One region of the Paenibacillus chartarius genome, then DNA from elsewhere that is predicted to be linked to it. Evidence: riboswitches for the same ligand, from Rfam matches in the RefSeq annotation. Region 1 holds a riboswitch; each other region holds the start of a gene.

Region 1 (4,280 bases):
TGCTCCGGTAATGACGATCGTCTTGCCCCGAACATGCCTTCCGCAGTCGATCATGACCTCTCCTTGGGACCGAAGTACTCAAAATAATTTTTCTCGGTTTCCCATAGCCCGATCTTGTACAGATTCGGAATATGAGGCTGAAGCATGTTGTAGATCACCATCGCCACGACTTCCGACGTCGGATTCAAATTGCGGAAGCGGTCGGTATCCAAATTCAAATGCTTATGGTCAAATTCGTCAAGTACAACTTGATCGACGATCTCGTCAAGTTCGGCAAGATTGACGATCATGCCGGTAACCGGGTCAGGTTCGCCATTCACGGTTACGTCCAAATAATAATTGTGGCCGTGCCCGTGAGGATTGTTGCACTTCCCGAATAACCGGACGTTCTCCTCAGGCGATAACTGATCGCTATGTAAACGATGCGCTGCGCAGAAATGATATTTTCTCGTAAGCTGAATCATCCCGCCCGCCTCCTTTGCCGACGATAAGTAATGGTTCTCATATAGCCGGATTCGATGTAGTTGGCATACTTCAAACCGGTGTTCAAGGCACTGCCAAATATAGGAAACCAGATTTTCCGTCGTGGGAATGCGTGTCCGAAACCAGGGATGTTCGCGGTCCAGGAATTTGCCGTCCAGTTCCGCAGCGACAAATGAATTCACGATGCGTTTGATTTCCGTCGTGTTGACGACGATGCCGGAAGCTTCATTGAGGCTTCCTTTGACCATGATGTCCAGTTTATAATCGTGCCCGTGACCATTCGGGTTGCTGCAGGGTCCGAAAACCCGGCGATTCTCTTCCTCGCTCCAATGCGGCACCCGATATACATGAGTGGCGGAAAAATCGATAGTTCGCGATAAAACCGGCACGCCAGCCCCCCTCACTTGTGTCTTAATCTCATGTTTCAGCGGAAGAAGAGGAATGTCCTCTTATATGGATTCTGCCAATTTTAACCCCTTGACAGGGAACGCTCGAATTCCTCGCAAAGTGCGATATTGTCGCCGAAAACTCCCCTTTTGAGCGTCGCCAACACCGGCGAACTCTTCCTTGTACATCTCGGCCACTCGTTTCGGCGTATCGCGCAGTCCTTCGCGTGCTGGTACTTCGCCGATTTCCCGGAGCAGGCTGCGGATACATTCTTGTATGGGTTCTGTTGGCTTTACGATGTTATTGAGCAGCGGATTCATAATCTCAGGCCTCCTGTTGTAAAATGAAAAATCCAGTCCCGAAAAGCAGGACTGGATCCGCATGCATCCTATCCTTTTTCGGCAACCCGGCTGTCATAGCGTGACCGCTTTAGACCCGTGGCTTTGCGTCCCTATCTTTCGAAAGGTTTGCCATTTGTCGTTAAGGAATTACATTAAATTCGTGACAAAATACGGTGGTATATACAGATTATAATACAAAATTCGACATAATAAAAGATTTTTCTACAAATCTTGCAGTTATTAATTTCCATGCCCTTTGACTACACAGGTCATGAAACGAGCAACGAACAAGCAACCCCTCCACTTTGGTCTCCTCGAAGGAATAACGAGAAAAACCCAGCCCGAAACGGAGGACTGAATGCGGTAGTTCCTTTAGACCTTCTGCTTCGCCTTATAGAAAGCGTATCCGTTCCCGCCGTTTTTCTTCGCTTCGTAAAGCGCCGTGTCCGCTTGTTGAAGGAGAATGTCGACTTCCTTGCTGTCATTCGGATATAAGCTGATTCCGATGCTTGAAGATACCGACAGTTCATGACCTTCTATCCTATAGGGTCTGGACAACAGCAGATTCATTTCCGCAACGATTTGTTTCATCGACTCCCTATCGGCATTCGGAAAATATCCCGTGAACTCGTCTCCGCCAAGCCTGGAAAAGATGCCGCCGACCATCTGACGCAATCGCCGGCTTACTTCCTGAAGCAGAAAGTCTCCCGTTCGATGTCCCAGCGTATCGTTGATTATCTTGAACCGGTCCAAATCCAGGAACACCATTCCTCCGCATCGATTCTCCTGATTGCCGCTCTCCACCAATTGATGAAAACGAACCCGATTCGGCAGACTCGTTAAGGAATCGTGATAGGCCAAAAATTGAATAGTTTCTTCCGTTTTTTTTCTTTTGGTGATATCCCTGAAAATCATGAGAGAACCGGGGGAGGTATGATCTTCAAGACGAATGCCGCTGATCTCCGCATAAAACGGAGTTCCGTCCTTGCGCCTGAATATCAATTCTTTCGATCCTTTAAATTCACCGGTTACCTGTATCGTATCGATCACCATACGGGCTTCTCCCCAAGAATCGGGATGTACCAGATCGATGAATGTATAGTTTCTCACGTCCGTTTCTTTATCAAGACCAAGGCATTCAACGCCGGCGCGGTTGATATATTGCAGCTTGTCTGCGGCAATGACAATAAGTGGATCGGGGATGATTTCAACAAGCTGGCGATGTCTCTCTGCGCTTTGCATAAGCTCTTCCCTTGCCCTCTTCAGCTCTGTAATCACCTTGGCGATGCCGTAAACGCCACGGACTTCACCGTCGATATAAATCGGAATGTTCGTAACGGATATCACGGAATAATCGGTATCGCCTTTGCGTATAGCTCGAAGCTCATATTTTTGCACGTCGCCTCGTATCGCTTTTTCGAAGTGTTCATTAACCCTCGACAAATCTTCCGGATGAATGACGGGAGCGAACGGCAAATTTTGAAGCTCTTCTCGGGAATAGCCGGTTACTTCAATCGTATTGTCGTTAAACGTTTGAAAGCGGCCTTCAAGATCAATGGTAAAGACTGCATCGGGATGATGATCAAACAGCGATTTGTACCGCTCGTTGCTCTCTTCGAGCTCCATGCTGGCTTGTTTTAAATGGGATATATTTTGGGCGATGCCGTAGACACCCTCGATTTCGCCATTCACGTATATGGGCAGCGAAGTAATGCTCATGTAAAGGTATATACCCGATCTGCGCCTATCCGCTATCCGGAGCTCTTCGGTTTGAACGCTGCCGGCCATCGCTTTACCGAACCCTTCAATCGCCCGCGGCAAATCGTCCGGATGAATAAATGAATGAAAAGGCATCCCTTCGAGCTCTTCAATCGAATAACCGGCAATGTCCAACGTTTTTCGGTTAAAGCTCTGAAATCGTCCTTCGGAGTCCGTTGCAAAGACAGCATCGGGATTATGTTCGAACAACGACATGTACCTCTGTCTGCTCTCCTCCATCTTCATTTCCTTCACCTTTGAGTCGGTAATGTCCCGGTATATGGCGATCATGCCGATGAGCTGACCTTGCCCGTCATCAATATTTGAGAATGAAATGGAAACATCAACCTCGGTGCCATTCTTGCACACCCGGCGTGAAATGATATTGCTGACCTTGCCGCTTTCAAGCATGTTCCGATAAATCATTTCCGACTCGTGACGCAGCGATTCCGGTACAAATACATAGCTTGAATAGTTCATTTGAGCCAACTCCGCTTGCCTCCAACCGAACAGCTCTTCGAAAGCGCGGTTTACCCGTATAATTGTTGTATCCCGCCCGGTAATCATGACTGCATCGGAAAGGTTGAATAACAGCCTGTCCAAGAAGCGGCCGGTAATTAAAGCACTCTCCCGATCGTTGTTCATATTCACAGGTTCACCTCTTATAAATAACGTCGGAATCCTCAAAACACCGATGTGCGGTTACCAGGTAAAGGTAAACTCGTAGTAATGTTCGTCTGCTCTCCTGCTCTCAATATTTTTCACTTCCGTATCGAACATTTCAAAAAAGCCGCAAACGACACCTTCACTAAATTTTAAGGGTTGTCTTACCGTGTAGTGGACGACGAAGCGCCCGATTTCGTAATGCATCACTTTTGCCCGTTCATGTTCAGGCAACCCGCTGATGGCTCCGTCAAATACCTCCCTGTAGCCGATCAAAAGATCCTCCAAACTACGGTAACCCAACTCTTCCACAAAAAACTTCCTGCCATGTTTGACAATCGCTCTCCCGGCATTCTTCAATGCATGCTCCGTAACTCTCATCGATATATCTTGCAGCATGTCTGTGTACAAATCCCAAGAATACCACTCGTCATCAAGCATCTCTTCGATTCGTTTTTGATATTCCGGAAATTTCTTATCCCCGGCAATCAAAGATCGAATGACAAATTTGCAGAATTGCCCTTTCAGTTTGGCATCCGGATTATTCACACGCTCATAGAAAGCATATTTATTGGCAGGCTCCAGCATCAACTCAAACTCTGACAAAGGAAGCGGTTTGCTGAAATAATACCCCTGCACTTCATCGCA
Region 2 (4,280 bases), on a different contig from region 1:
GACCTTGCCTGCCACGTGCGTAATATTCTCATCCTCGAAGCAGCGGACGACGTGAACGATCGCATCCACCTCGCGGATATGCGCCAGAAACTTGTTCCCCAGTCCTTCGCCCTTGCTTGCGCCGGCCACCAGACCCGCGATATCGACGAATTCGAATGCCGTCGGGACAATGCGCTCCGGTGTCACGATGTCCGCCAGCTTCTGCAGACGCTCGTCCGGCACTTCAACGACGCCGACGTTCGGATCAATCGTACAGAACGGGTAATTGGCCGATTCGGCCCCCGCTTGAGTAATCGCATTGAATAAGGTCGATTTACCGACGTTCGGCAATCCGACAATGCCTGCTTTTAACGCCATCTATAGACACGCTCCCAGCCCAATTAGCAATCTTGCTCTCTTCAACTACACAATTATATAGTATCTGAGCCGCAAAGTCACCCTTCGCTGTGATTCCGGCATCCGGAAGCGCTCCTCACCTCGCAAGCTCCCGCACCGCCTTCAGCCCAAGCTCCACTTCCTCCGGAGTATTATAAATACCCGGTGTGAAACGAGCGTAGCTCACCTGATACGGCGAAGACGTCGCAATGATCTTCTTCTCTTTGAGCCGGTTCACCGTTTGCTCGGTCGTATACCCCTGAACCTCGAACGCGACGATCCCCGAGGACAGCTCGCCCTGCATCGGCGTATGCACCGTAACACCGTTAATTTCCCGCAACCCTTCCTTAGCCTGCCGATGCAGCTCCGCCACTCTGCTGCGAATGCGGAGCTTTCCGATCGATTCCACCCAATCGAAAGCGTCTTTGAGCGCCCAGCGATGCTCGAGGGAATGAAAGCCCCCCGGGGTCATTTGCAGCCCGTCCATCTTCTCCGGCCTTGGCAATCCGAATGTCATCGCATCCATGACGTACGTAAAGCTCGGGATCGTCGGCCGCATCATCTGCCAAGCTTCCTCCGTAGCCGCGATCAGGCCGGTCCCGCGGGGACCGTACAGCCACTTGTGGCAGCCGGCGACAAACACATCGCAGCCAAGCTCGCCAAACTCCTCCGTTTCGATTCCGAAGCCGTGTACGCCGTCTACGACGACCCAGATACGCCGTTCCTCGTCCCGCTCCCGATTCATCGCCTTGACCGCACGGCAAATTTTCGCAATCGGAAGCTTGAGTCCCGTACTGGAATGCACCCAGGTTAACGCCAATATTTTCGTACGCTCCGTAATGGCTCCGGTAACCGATTCAACGATCAGCTCCTCAGTTAACCGGCTCAAGTCCTTGTACAATTCGACAAACCGGCGTTTTCCCCCCGCCCGCTCCGCTGCCAGCCGTATCGCTTCCAGATGACTGTAATGATCATGCTGGGTCGCGATGACCTCGTCACCCGGACCTAGCTTAAATCCATGGTAAACCAGTCCGAGCCCCATGGTCGTGCTGTCGGTTAGGGCTATCCGCCCAGGGTCGTCCACCCCCAAATACCGCGCCGCGGCAATCCGCACCGATTGCGAATACTGATTCTCGTGATCCAGCACGTATGAAACCGGATCGCTGTCCAGCTTGTCCCGATAACGAACAATAGCTTCCCTCACCGGCTTCGGGTGGGAAGCTATAAATTGTGACGCACCTAAATGTATGTAATCCGTAGATAGCTCGAATTGCCGACGAACCGTATCCCAGTTCCATGTTCCGTCGTGATCGTCCGACGCTTTCCTTGCTGCCCGCTCCTGAACTGGAGAAACGATTTCCATAACGATGTACCCTCCCAAGGCTGTTCCGCCACATGTCCTGACCTATTTTCCCTGGGCTGGGCTATCCTTATGCACCGCAATCGCTGCCGTTTCCGTTACGCTCGCGCCGCTTTGGCTTGAGCCTTCGCTTGATTCAGCGCTTCCCGCTTCTTGTTCTCTTCCTTTGTCCGGTAATATGTCTCCACCTGCTGCTTCAACACATACGCCCTCAGACTGTTCATCTGATCCGCGGACATATTCGTAAACTGCGCTCCGTAATAGTAGCCGTACTCCTTCTTTTCGCGGCGCACGATTTCCGCCTGGATCGGCACTGTACTGCTCAGCTTCATCTCCATCTCCAGCTGTGTCGCATTCGCCAGCTCAAAATGACCGAACATGGAGAACCCGATCCCGCTTATCGAGATGTTATTGATCGTCAGATTCACCGGCTCTTCCAGCTCGCGGCGCTCCTGCGACTTCGCTTCCGTAATCGCCTGAAGCAGGCCTTCCTCCGCCACTTCAATCCGCGGGTGCTCCCGGCGTTCCGCGAATTTATTATTATTTTCCGGCGGATTCAAGATAATGAGCGAACCGTTGGCCTTCGCCACGACATGCGACTCGAACACATGAATGCCCCCGGTGGAATAAATCGTAATCTTCACCTTGTCGCCAAGATTAAACGATTTCAGGTCGGACATTTCTACCTCGATGATATCGCCTTCGACATAGGTCAGCTGGCCTGTGGAGACGTAGTCCTTCTTCATGACGACCGTGTTGCTGTTCAATTTGATTCCGAACGGATTTGGCTTATTGCCCGACATAGTTTTCACGCTTCTTTGGATTGGTGGGGTTGGAACAGCTGACATTGGGTAACCACCTCTCTTCTTCAAAATAAAAACCCGGACCAGATCCTCTTGTTGAGGATCTGCCCGGTTACGAAGAAACGGCAGCTACGCCATACTTCGGTAACCAGGCGATCATGACTCGTTTGAGCTTTAGACCCTCGGCTTTGCGTCCTTACCTTTCGGTAAGTTTGCCATTATCGGTATTCATATTTCATTCGACAAGTTATTAGGCATCCTGAACTAGATTGTACTGTAAGTATACCTACTGCAAGTCACAAATTCAATCGATTCAAAGAAATTTTATAGTAATTTGATCCTATATAAAATGTGCATGCTGCGCTATTGACCGCCGCCTGTCAGCCTCCGCAGCACGGTGCCGAATTCAGCCCAGGTTAAGGGGGCATCCGGGTCGTGCGGCTGATTGATCAAGCCCTGCCGGGACAGCCATTGCATAGCCTCCTGCTTCCAATCCGTTACCGGCGCCGTCGGGGCCGAACCTGTCGAAATGGCTTGCATTTGTTCGCCGATCCGCAAAATATCTTGCCCATATGTCGTCCCCGGTACGGCCCACTTGCCGTTCAAATCCTCCCAGTTCGGTGCCGTCCCCCGCAGGCCCGCCGATTGCAAAATCGAGAACCGCGGATCGACGAGCGTCGTCCCCGCCGGAAGCGGCGCCGCCGTCGCGTACCCGTACAGGTGCTGAATTTGAGCCTCGATACCTAGCTCCGGAGTCGGGAAGGAGGCCCCCGCTTCCGTACGCGACGTACTTCCCAAGCCGGCAAAATTGTTCTGCGACGCGTTCACCGAACCGCCGAACCGCCAATAATTCGTTTCCAAAATCGATTGTGCGAAGGCGAGGTCCCCGCGCACATGGTATCTGCGCCCAATGGATAAATACAATTCTGCATAATCAGGAGCTGATGGGTTCACACTGCGAACATATTGGCGCATTTGATCGGCGGTCATGGTAGGTGCGCCAAGGATCGGCGTCCCGCTGCCAACATATGCCATAGCATTTTCCCCCTCATGTTGAGTTAGAGTTATCCCCTGCTAGTTTATGCACAGCCTTCGGAATCCGTACGGGCAGCTGCCCAGCCCAGCTGAAAGCTTGCGCAGCCGCGGCTCTTCCCCTATGATTAGTGGAAGATTATACCCTGTTGATAACGATTATCCACAAGGTTGTCCACAACATGTTAACAACGAATGCTTGTTCGTGGATTATCCACATGGGGATAAATCAGGATGAGGAGTTGTCCACACGTGGAGAACGAGAACCACGAGTTTTGGATGAGAGAGGCGATCGCCGAAGCCCGCAAAGCCGAAGCGCTGCGCGAAGTACCTATCGGAGCTGTCATCGTGAAGAATGGAGCGATTATCGGGAGAGGCCATAACCTCCGGGAAACCTCCAAGGATCCTACGCTGCATGCGGAAATGATAGCGATCCGCGAAGCCAGCGAGCGGCTGGATGCCTGGAGATTGCTCGACTGTACGCTGTACGTCACGCTCGAGCCGTGCCCGATGTGCGCCGGGGCCATCGTCCAATCGCGTCTGCCGCGGGTCGTATTCGCTTCCCCCGATCCGAAGGCGGGATGCGCCGGCACGCTGATGAATTTGCTGGAGGAATCCCGGTTTAACCATCGGGCGGAAGTCATCGGCGGGGTGCTTCAAGAGGAGTGCTCGGCGATGCTGTCAGGGTTCTTTCGAGCGCTGCGGGGCAA
Region 3 (4,280 bases), on a different contig from region 1:
TTGAGCACCCTCGGGCGATTCTCCAAACCTCATACTAAGCGATCGGACTTCATACTTGTAATCGCCGGCAGGCATATTGACGAAGCTAGCTGATGTGGTAGTTACCGTCTTCTTTAATGTCCTTTGATCTCCACTAATCTCATAAACATTATATGAAGCGGCATAGGTTACGGCATCCCACTTCAGAGTTATATCATTGCCGTTCGTTACAGTGTACACCAGGTTATTCGGAGCTTCCATCGTGTGCTCCGCAACGTTCACTTCTATAGGACTTCCGTTCGGAGACTCTCCAAACCGGTTACTGACGGCATACACAACATAATTATAAGTACCAGCCTGCATTTTGGCATATGTAGTCGATGTTCCGGTAACGGTGCTTACAAGCACTTTATTTCCGTCTACCACCCGATATACTTTATATGACGATGCATACAGCGCAGCATTCCACTTCAGCGTTACGTCATTGCCGTTGGAGATCGTGTAGGTAAGATTCGCCGGCGACTGTACAACCGGATATACCATATCCAAACTCAGCTGACTTTTCGTCTTTGACTCACCAAATCGATTTCTGAAAGAGCGAATCTCGTACACGTGTTTTCCAGCTGTTACATCAGTTATTGTCGTCGTAACCGCTGGAACTGTAACCGTCGCCTTTAATATAGTCTGTCCATCCAACACTTCGTACACTTTATAGCCGTTCACATTCGCAACTGCAGCCCAACTGACTACCACATCGTTGCCATTCTGCACTTTGTATGTGACGTTGCTTGGAGGGGAAATTTCCGGCCAAACAACCGTGAACGAAATCTTCGCACCTTCCGGTGATTCCCCAAGCAGCGTCGAATATGAATGCACGACATATTCATAGTTACCTTCAGGCAAATATGTGTAGGAAACTGATAACCCGGATACCGTACTTTTCAGCACACGCTCACCGTCTATGATTTGATACACTTTATAGCCGGTGGCATTCGCTGAAGCCGTCCATTTAAGGGTATAGTCATTAATATACTCAACGGTATACGTCGGATTCCCCGGCGCCTGCATCGTCTCTCCATTCATTGTGACTTCAACGCGTGTTCCTGCCGCCGACTCGCCGAATCGGCTGGAGAAGGTGTTGATTTCGTACGTATATGTTCCCGGTGCAACACCCGTGTAAGTAACTGTCGGCGTTGTCACCGTACTTTTCAAAACCTTTTGCCCATTATCGATGATATAAACTTTGTAGCTGGTCGCGTAGGTCACAGCATCCCAGTTCAATGCAAAACTCGTCGCGCTCTTCACGGTTTGTGTTACATTCGCCGGCGGCACCATGACCGGGTGTACCAGCGAAACGGAAATCGAACTGCCTTCTGCGGATTCGCCGAATCGCGTGGAGTAGGAGTACACCTTGTATGTGTATTCACCCGCAGGCTGATTCGCATAAGTGATTGTCCTGCCCGTTATAGTGTTTTTCAGCGTCTCTTGTCCGTTGGCAACCAAGTATATTTTGTAATTGGTTGCGTTCGCCGCCGCATCCCACGTAAGCACAATGTCATTGCCGTTCACAATATTGTAAGCTACATTCAGCGGCGCTTCCATGACGACATCACTGACAGTTACGTTAACCTGAGTACCGCCATTCGACTCGCCGAATCGGTCGCTATAAGCGCGCACTTCATACGTATAATCACCAGCAGGCATCTTGGCATAAGTCGCCGTCAGTCCCGTTACAGTGCTTTTCAACACTGGCTGACCATCGACGATCTGATAAATTTTATAAGCTGTTGCGTTCGCGGAAGCTGTCCAGGAAAGGACAACATCGTTTAGATTTTGCAGTTTGAAAGTTACGCTTGCCGGCGGCGCCATCGTGACGGTCCCGACCGTAATCGAGGCTTGGCTGCCGTCTGCAGATTCACCGAAACGGTCGCTGTTCGAATGAACTTCATATACATAATCGCCGGCAGGCAAATTGGTATACTTAACGCTCGTAGCCGTTATCGTGCTCTTCAGCACTTTCTCGCCTTCGGTGACCTGATAAATTTTATAATTCGTCGCAAACGGCACGGCACTCCAGCTCAGAGTAACATCCACCAAGTTGGACAATGCAGCTTTGAAGCCGGCAGGAGCCGTCATCGTCGGGCGTGCTACCGCCACCTTCAAAGGTGCGGTTTCTGGGGAAACACCATATTTGGAATGCGATGCAGAAACCGTGTATGTATAATTGCCGTCAGGTGCGTTCGGAATCGTATAAGTACGTGCCGCCCCCGAATAGAGCAGCGTATTCGACCCGTCCGAACCTACTTGGTATAGGTTATATGTTTGGGCATATTGCACAGCTCCCCAACTTAACACAATATCGTTCCCATTCTGAATCGCATAAGTAAACGATGCAGGAGCCGCTAATTCAGGGTATGTGACCGTAACCGTGACCGGCGCTCCCGGTCCGGACTCCGAGCCTGAGCTAAGCGTGGAAACCACATAGCTGTAGGAACCTTCAGACAGACCGCTTAAACTGAAGGACGTTGTTGCTGTAGTCCCCACCAGGTCCATGGATCCATAAACAATACTGTAAACATTGTAGCCGGTGGCACTGTAAACCGGACTCCAAGTCAATTTAATGTCACTTGGTGTAACATTCTGAGCCGCGACGTTACTTGGAGGCAGCAGCGTTCCGCTATCAGCCGCCGCATTTGCCGTGATAGCCGGAAGCAGCAGCTGAAGAGTAAGCAGCAATGCAAGCCATCCTGCCCATTGTTTTCGTTGTCTCATCCTAAATAATCCCCCTACAACAAATTGTGACAAAAACAAAAAAATGAACCCAACAAGGGTCCATAGGCATAAAGACTATGATTCCTTGTGGCAACCGGCTGCCATCCGAACGGAAAAACCCGCTCGGGTCAGGCCCTTTGGCTTTGCGTCCCGCAGTTTCCTGCGGTTTGCCTTTGTCACTTGGCTGATATGATTATCCCAATCATATTCCGAATAGCCTATGTTTGTTAATAGGCCTATAGAACTATGTGATCGAGAATAACTATTGTTATGTGAATCTATAGAAGGTCTTAAGGTGTGTATAGAAATCCACCAATTAGGGAATTTGAGATACGTGGTATCCGGGCAAAAAATAAACACCCGCGGAAGCCGCCTTTTTGAAGGCACTTCCGCAGGTGCTGATCAAAATCTATTCTATCCCTTCAACCCAAGCGTCTCCGCAAACCGCAGGAACGCCGCTTGCCCTTGCACGTCGCGCTTATACACGCCCGCATGCTCCAGCACCTGCAGGAACTTGGCGCCGACCTCCTGCTGCAGAAGCGCCGCTGCCGCGTCTGCGCTAAGCCCCGTACCGTGCTCGCTCACCAGCGCATCAATCCAAGCGGCATGCTTATGCAGCGGATGGCCCGCATCCGCCAGAGCGCCCGCCTCCAGAGGCGCCGCTCCGGTCAGCACGCCGGCAATCGCCTCGAGCTCCCCCTTCAGGCGCCCCGGCAGCACGGCCAATCCCATGACCTCGATCAAGCCGATGTTTTCCTTCTTGATGTGGTGCAGCTCCCGGTGCGGATGGAAAATCCCGTCCGGATGCTCCGCACTCGTCCGGTTGTTGCGCAGCACAAGATCGAGCTCAAACTCGCCGCTCGGATTAATGCGCGCAATCGGCGTCACCGTATTATGCGGTACCTGCCCGGCACCTGCTCCGCCTTCACCGCCGGACCCGGCCTCGCTGAACGCCAGTACGTCGACCGAAGGATCGCTGTAGCCCTTCCACGTATTCAGGACCTCGATCGCCAGCTTTAACAATTGCTCCTTGTTATAGCTCGACAGCCGCAGCACCGACATCGGCCATTTCACGATGCCCGCCTTCACCGCAGGATACTTTTCGGAGCGAAGCAGCACCTCTACCGGCGCCTTCGCCATCGGGAACGCATGCCTCCCGCCCTGGAAATGGTCGTGGTCGAGAATCGACCCGCCGACAATCGGCAAATCCGCATTCGATCCGATAAAATAGTGCGGGAACTGCTCCACGAAATCCAGCAGCCGGTAGAACGTCTCCGCCGATATTTTCATCGGGGAATGATGCTGATAAAACACAATGCAGTGCTCGTTGTAGTACACGTAAGGCGAATATTGCAGATACCACGTATCGCCGTCGAGCTGAAGCGGGACGACGCGGTGATTTTGCCGTGCCGGATGGTTCAGCCGTCCTGCATAGCCGACGTTCTCGAGACACAGCAGGCATTTCGGGTAATGGCTCGACTTCAGCGTCTTGAGCAGCGCGATTTCCTTCGGGTCCTTTTCCGGCCTGG
Region 4 (4,280 bases), on a different contig from region 1:
AACCGGTTTGACAAACGGAACAACCTACGGACGGCACGGACCCGAACAAGATTACGACAGGTGTCGTCGTCGAACCGGATGGGACGGTCCGTCATGTCCCAACCAAGATCGTTCTCATCGACGGCAAGTATTACGCGAAAATCAGCAGTTTGACGAACAGTACGTATTCGGTGGTTTGGCATCCGCTTGCATTCAGCGACGCCTCGAATCACTGGGCGAAAGACGCGGATAACGACATGGTATCACGCATGATAATCGACGGCGTCGGCAACGGCCGGTTCGATCCCGATCAGGACGTTACGCGGGCGGAATTTGCGGCGATTATCGTTCGCGCTTTAGGACTCAAGTTGGAGAGCGGACCGAGCGTCTTCCCGGATGTGAAGGAATCGGCCTGGTACAGCAGCGCAGTTCGCACCGCTTATGCGTACTACTTGATTGGCGGATAAGAAGACGGCACGTTTCGGCCGAATGACAAAATCACCCCGCGAACAGGCGATGGTCATTCTCTCCAGAGCGATGACGATTACCAAGCTGAAAGCTAAGCTCCCCGTTCAAGCGGCTGACATTGTCCTTCGAACGTATAGAGATGCACATGAGGCATCCGGATGGGCGGTAAACAGCATTGCCGACTGCTTGCAGGCCGGTATCGTATTAGGAAGAAGCGGTACTGCGCTTGCGCCGAAGGATTTCATCACCAGAGCCGAGGTTGCGGTAATGGTTGAGTGACTGCTTCAAAAGTCTGATCTGATATAGTTCGTGGTTCCTAAACTAGGGTTATCCTGTTCATGTCAGTAAGAGGCATGATCGGGATAACCCTTTATTATGGAAAAAAGGGGTTCTTGCCTTTTGGAGGAATTGAGCGGGATTTATGAGAGAAAGGCGATTGAAACAACGGTTATTTCGAGTACTCGTTGTGGTTACTTCCTTGTTCTGCGTCGCCGAAAGCATCACTTCGAGTAACGACTCCAAGCGTGTTGAAGATGTTGTCATTTTTACATATGAATGTTTGATTGTAAGTTACCTTCAGATTTTAGGGAAAAAGCTCAAGTCCGGTTAGGTATATTATGTAGACATAATTGATTTTACATATCATTGAAGTTGGCCGTGGCTAGTCAGCATTTGACAACACGTTCGGAATGGAGAAGAATATTATGAATACGAGGTTTTGAGAAATTACAACGAAGAGCATGGGGCTACCATGTGAATGACGCATAAATCATTTAATAAATGATAGGAAAACGGCAAACCAGATCGAAAGACTGGGACGCAAAGCCACGGGTCTTCTGCATACGTGCAATGATCGCCGGGTTACCCTTTCCAATATGCTGTCAGAACAAGGCACGTCCACCCGAGGGTACGTGTCTTTTGTTGTTATTCCAGAATGAAAACGGGGTGATGATCGATGGAAGAGCGTGCAAGTTATACCACCATAGAAGCCAAAGAAATCATGAATTGGAAAGAAGGAAAAATACAAGTACTGCTAGTGGATAGTGACCCCGTTTGGCAACAACGGATTGTGTCGCTAATCGATACAGAGCCGGATATGAATATATTTCATATTGCAGCAAACAAGGAATCGGCCGTTCGAGCCAGTGTGCAATTAGATTTAGACGTGATAATTCTTGATCTTGCATTAAATTCATCCCAACAGGAAGGATTCGATACAATTGACGAAGTTATGAAGCTCAAACCGTTACCTATCATTATCTTGTCTTTGCTCGATGAGCCTGAAGTCATAGTGGATGCGATACTATCCGGCGCACTCAATTATATTACCAAGATCAACTACGCAGATGTCATAAATGCAGTCAGGGAAGCCTATCGTGGGCAATCTTCTCTTCATTCCGATGTGGCATCCATTATCCGTAATGAAATTGGGCTTGTTAAGCGAAAAGAACTGCATCGAATGCTGACGACTACTGAAAAAGAAATCTTGCAGTTGATCGGTTGGGGCTATAAACAGCCGATAATCCGAGAGTTGCTAGGCATCACATCTAACACAATGAAGACGCATGTCCGTAACATTATTCGAAAATTCAACGCGCGTTCCATTCATGATGCAGCGGAAAAAGCAAAACGCAGAGGCTTGTACGTTCAGCAAGATCATATCACAAGTTAGCGCTTCGCCCTCGTTTCGAGGCGTTTCGTTCTCGTTCGACATTTTATTGAATGAATGGCGTGACGGAAAGATCACCCTCCATTTTTGCTCGTTTTATAGGTACAATGGTGGAAACAGATGGATATTACTAGGAGGTTCTTACCGGAGGTGAAAGACAAAAAGAGGATCGAAGTTGTGAAAATGGTACCACTTTAACTTCTTCGATTTCGCAGGAAAGGAATGATGACGGTGAAAATGGAGCGTGAAACATGTACAACGATGTCGATTGACCATTCAAGCTGGCGTAAATCGTTGAGAAACAATTCACAACAAGGAGGGACTAGTGATGACGCTACTCTAAAACCTATCCCCTACGAGAAAGTAGAAACTTGGTTGAAGTCCTATAAGGACTGGAAGGCGAGACTCAAGTATCTGCAATCGGAGCTTACTTACATACCAGAATTGACGCGAACACTAAATATGGTTGCGGCTCACAGCAGCGGCAGAAAACAAGAAACGGTATTACGAACAGTCATACAACGCATACAAATCACCGAACATGAAATACCGTTGCTGCTTTCCAGAATTGGCCTAATCGACTATGCTTTCTCGGCTCTCACCCCAGAAGAAAGCTTGTTTATTCGGTTGCGATATATTGATAATCTGGCGCCTTCAGACGCCATGAGCCGCCTGGCCCTCTCCCGCCGAGCGTATTTCTATCTTCGGAAGCGGATATTACGCAAGATCTATATGAAAATCAAAGATCGGGCGATTTTGTTAGATTTCGAGTCGTTTGAAGAAGACTGACCCGTTTCAGAAGATGCGAGAATGCATCTTCCTTTTTTGCGCCCATTTTCCATTTTAGTCTTTTATGACTCAATCTGTCCAACCTCAATAAATACGAAGAATATCACGACAACTAATTCGATGAGGTCAAAGTAATTGTATCACACATCATAGATTCTGTTAATACTGAATCTATCGAGTGTTCATTTGATTTTCCCCGCCTTATATTCTGAAAGAATAAGGTGGTGGAAATATTGAACTCTATTCGAAAATTATTAGGTCAGCGCATTCGCACATTGCGGGAACAAAGTGGATGGACGCAAGAGCAGCTTGCAGAGCGGGCTGACCTTCATCCTAATTATATCGGACAAATTGAACGCGGACTCAAAAATGTTTCACTGGATAATATTCATAAGCTAGCTGTTGGTTTGCGCATAAATTTATCTCAATTATTCAATTTTGATGACCAGGAGCTTCCAGCGGCGTCATCAAGGATCGTCCAAATGCTTCAACAATGTTCCAATGAAGATTTGGATTTCCTCATGCAGCATATCGAACATTTGCTGGATTGGAAACAAAAGTAAATTGTGTATCCATAGACTCACTGGAATTGCATCGTACTTGCACTGAACATTGCACTTACTCTGCTCTTGAGGTGCACAAAGTTAGCACGTGATATGCACATGATTCATGTTATGATGATAACGTGGACAAGCAGTACAGCCGCAACCAATCATGATGGCCAGCATTACCCATCGGCAAGCGCCAGTTCTTCCCCTGCTGAACAAGCGGAAAGAACTACGGCGTTTTTTTATTTTGCCAAAAATTCCGGATACGAAGGTGTTGAACCAAGCATAGGGCAGCGCCAAACATCATAGGTCCGAAACTTTCTCGCACGGTGTTGCCGAGTGAGAAAGCGGGTGATGTTGATGTATCCCTGTGACACATAACAGTAGTCGGCGAATTCATTGGTATAAACGTAACATAATTTTACAATCAGGCCTGGTCGCAATCGAGCGTTGGCACGCTCTGCGGCGAGGTCTTTTTTGTTATGCTTCCTGCTTCCCGGGAAGCGTTGGTTGCCGTTCTCCCCCTCCGTTTTGGTTTGCCAACAAACCAAAAACGGAGGGATATAAATGAAAAGAATGAATTTGCGGGAAATGTATCCTTTTTTCAAGACGGATGTATGGGTTGATGTAGACGAAGTAGTTGCCCACGAGATCCACCGTTTCGATTTGAAAGAAAATGCCTACAAACTGAAAACGTATCGCCACCGGGCCTACTATTCGCTTGACCGCGACGACGGGATTGAGCAGGATGTTTTGTTTCTTTCGATTTCACCGGAGGAATATTACGAGCGTAAACTTTCACGCCAGCAACTTTATGAAGCCATGTG

The links. A riboswitch is a leader RNA that binds a small molecule or an ion and turns the genes downstream of it on or off. The one in region 1 is predicted to bind cyclic di-GMP.
Region 2: another riboswitch for cyclic di-GMP. It lies ahead of ACFFK0_RS28915 (flagellar brake protein); the one in region 1 lies ahead of ACFFK0_RS14295 (GTP cyclohydrolase I).
Region 3: another riboswitch for cyclic di-GMP. It lies ahead of ACFFK0_RS05060 (OmpL47-type beta-barrel domain-containing protein); the one in region 1 lies ahead of ACFFK0_RS14295 (GTP cyclohydrolase I).
Region 4: another riboswitch for cyclic di-GMP. It lies ahead of ACFFK0_RS10365 (response regulator); the one in region 1 lies ahead of ACFFK0_RS14295 (GTP cyclohydrolase I).

The regions. Positions count from the first base shown of each region.
Region 1 is NZ_JBHLWN010000057.1:27,079-31,358, forward strand. Features, by position in the region: gene ACFFK0_RS14285 (SDR family oxidoreductase) at 1-54, opposite strand, end outside; gene ACFFK0_RS14290 (6-carboxytetrahydropterin synthase) at 51-872, opposite strand; gene ACFFK0_RS14295 (GTP cyclohydrolase I) at 933-1,190, opposite strand; cyclic di-GMP riboswitch class I at 1,268-1,352, opposite strand; gene ACFFK0_RS14300 (PAS domain S-box protein) at 1,584-3,614, opposite strand; gene ACFFK0_RS14305 (sensor domain-containing protein) at 3,672-4,280, opposite strand, start outside.
Region 2 is NZ_JBHLWN010000120.1:44,056-48,335, forward strand. Features, by position in the region: gene ychF (redox-regulated ATPase YchF) at 1-357, opposite strand, end outside; gene ACFFK0_RS28910 (aminotransferase class V-fold PLP-dependent enzyme) at 473-1,738, opposite strand; gene ACFFK0_RS28915 (flagellar brake protein) at 1,834-2,538, opposite strand; cyclic di-GMP riboswitch class I at 2,679-2,765, opposite strand; gene ACFFK0_RS28920 (glucosaminidase domain-containing protein) at 2,902-3,573, opposite strand; gene tadA (tRNA adenosine(34) deaminase TadA) at 3,805-4,280, shown strand, end outside.
Region 3 is NZ_JBHLWN010000022.1:154,910-159,189, reverse strand. Features, by position in the region: gene ACFFK0_RS05060 (OmpL47-type beta-barrel domain-containing protein) at 1-2,751, opposite strand, end outside; cyclic di-GMP riboswitch class I at 2,838-2,933, opposite strand; gene ACFFK0_RS05055 (UDP-glucose--hexose-1-phosphate uridylyltransferase) at 3,166-4,280, opposite strand, start outside.
Region 4 is NZ_JBHLWN010000039.1:3,581-7,860, forward strand. Features, by position in the region: gene ACFFK0_RS10355 (S-layer homology domain-containing protein) at 150-446, shown strand; gene ACFFK0_RS10360 (S-layer homology domain-containing protein) at 469-726, shown strand; cyclic di-GMP riboswitch class I at 1,231-1,316, shown strand; gene ACFFK0_RS10365 (response regulator) at 1,403-2,119, shown strand; gene ACFFK0_RS10370 (hypothetical protein) at 2,339-2,905, shown strand; gene ACFFK0_RS10375 (helix-turn-helix domain-containing protein) at 3,139-3,468, shown strand; gene ACFFK0_RS10380 (RNA polymerase sigma factor) at 4,021-4,280, shown strand, end outside.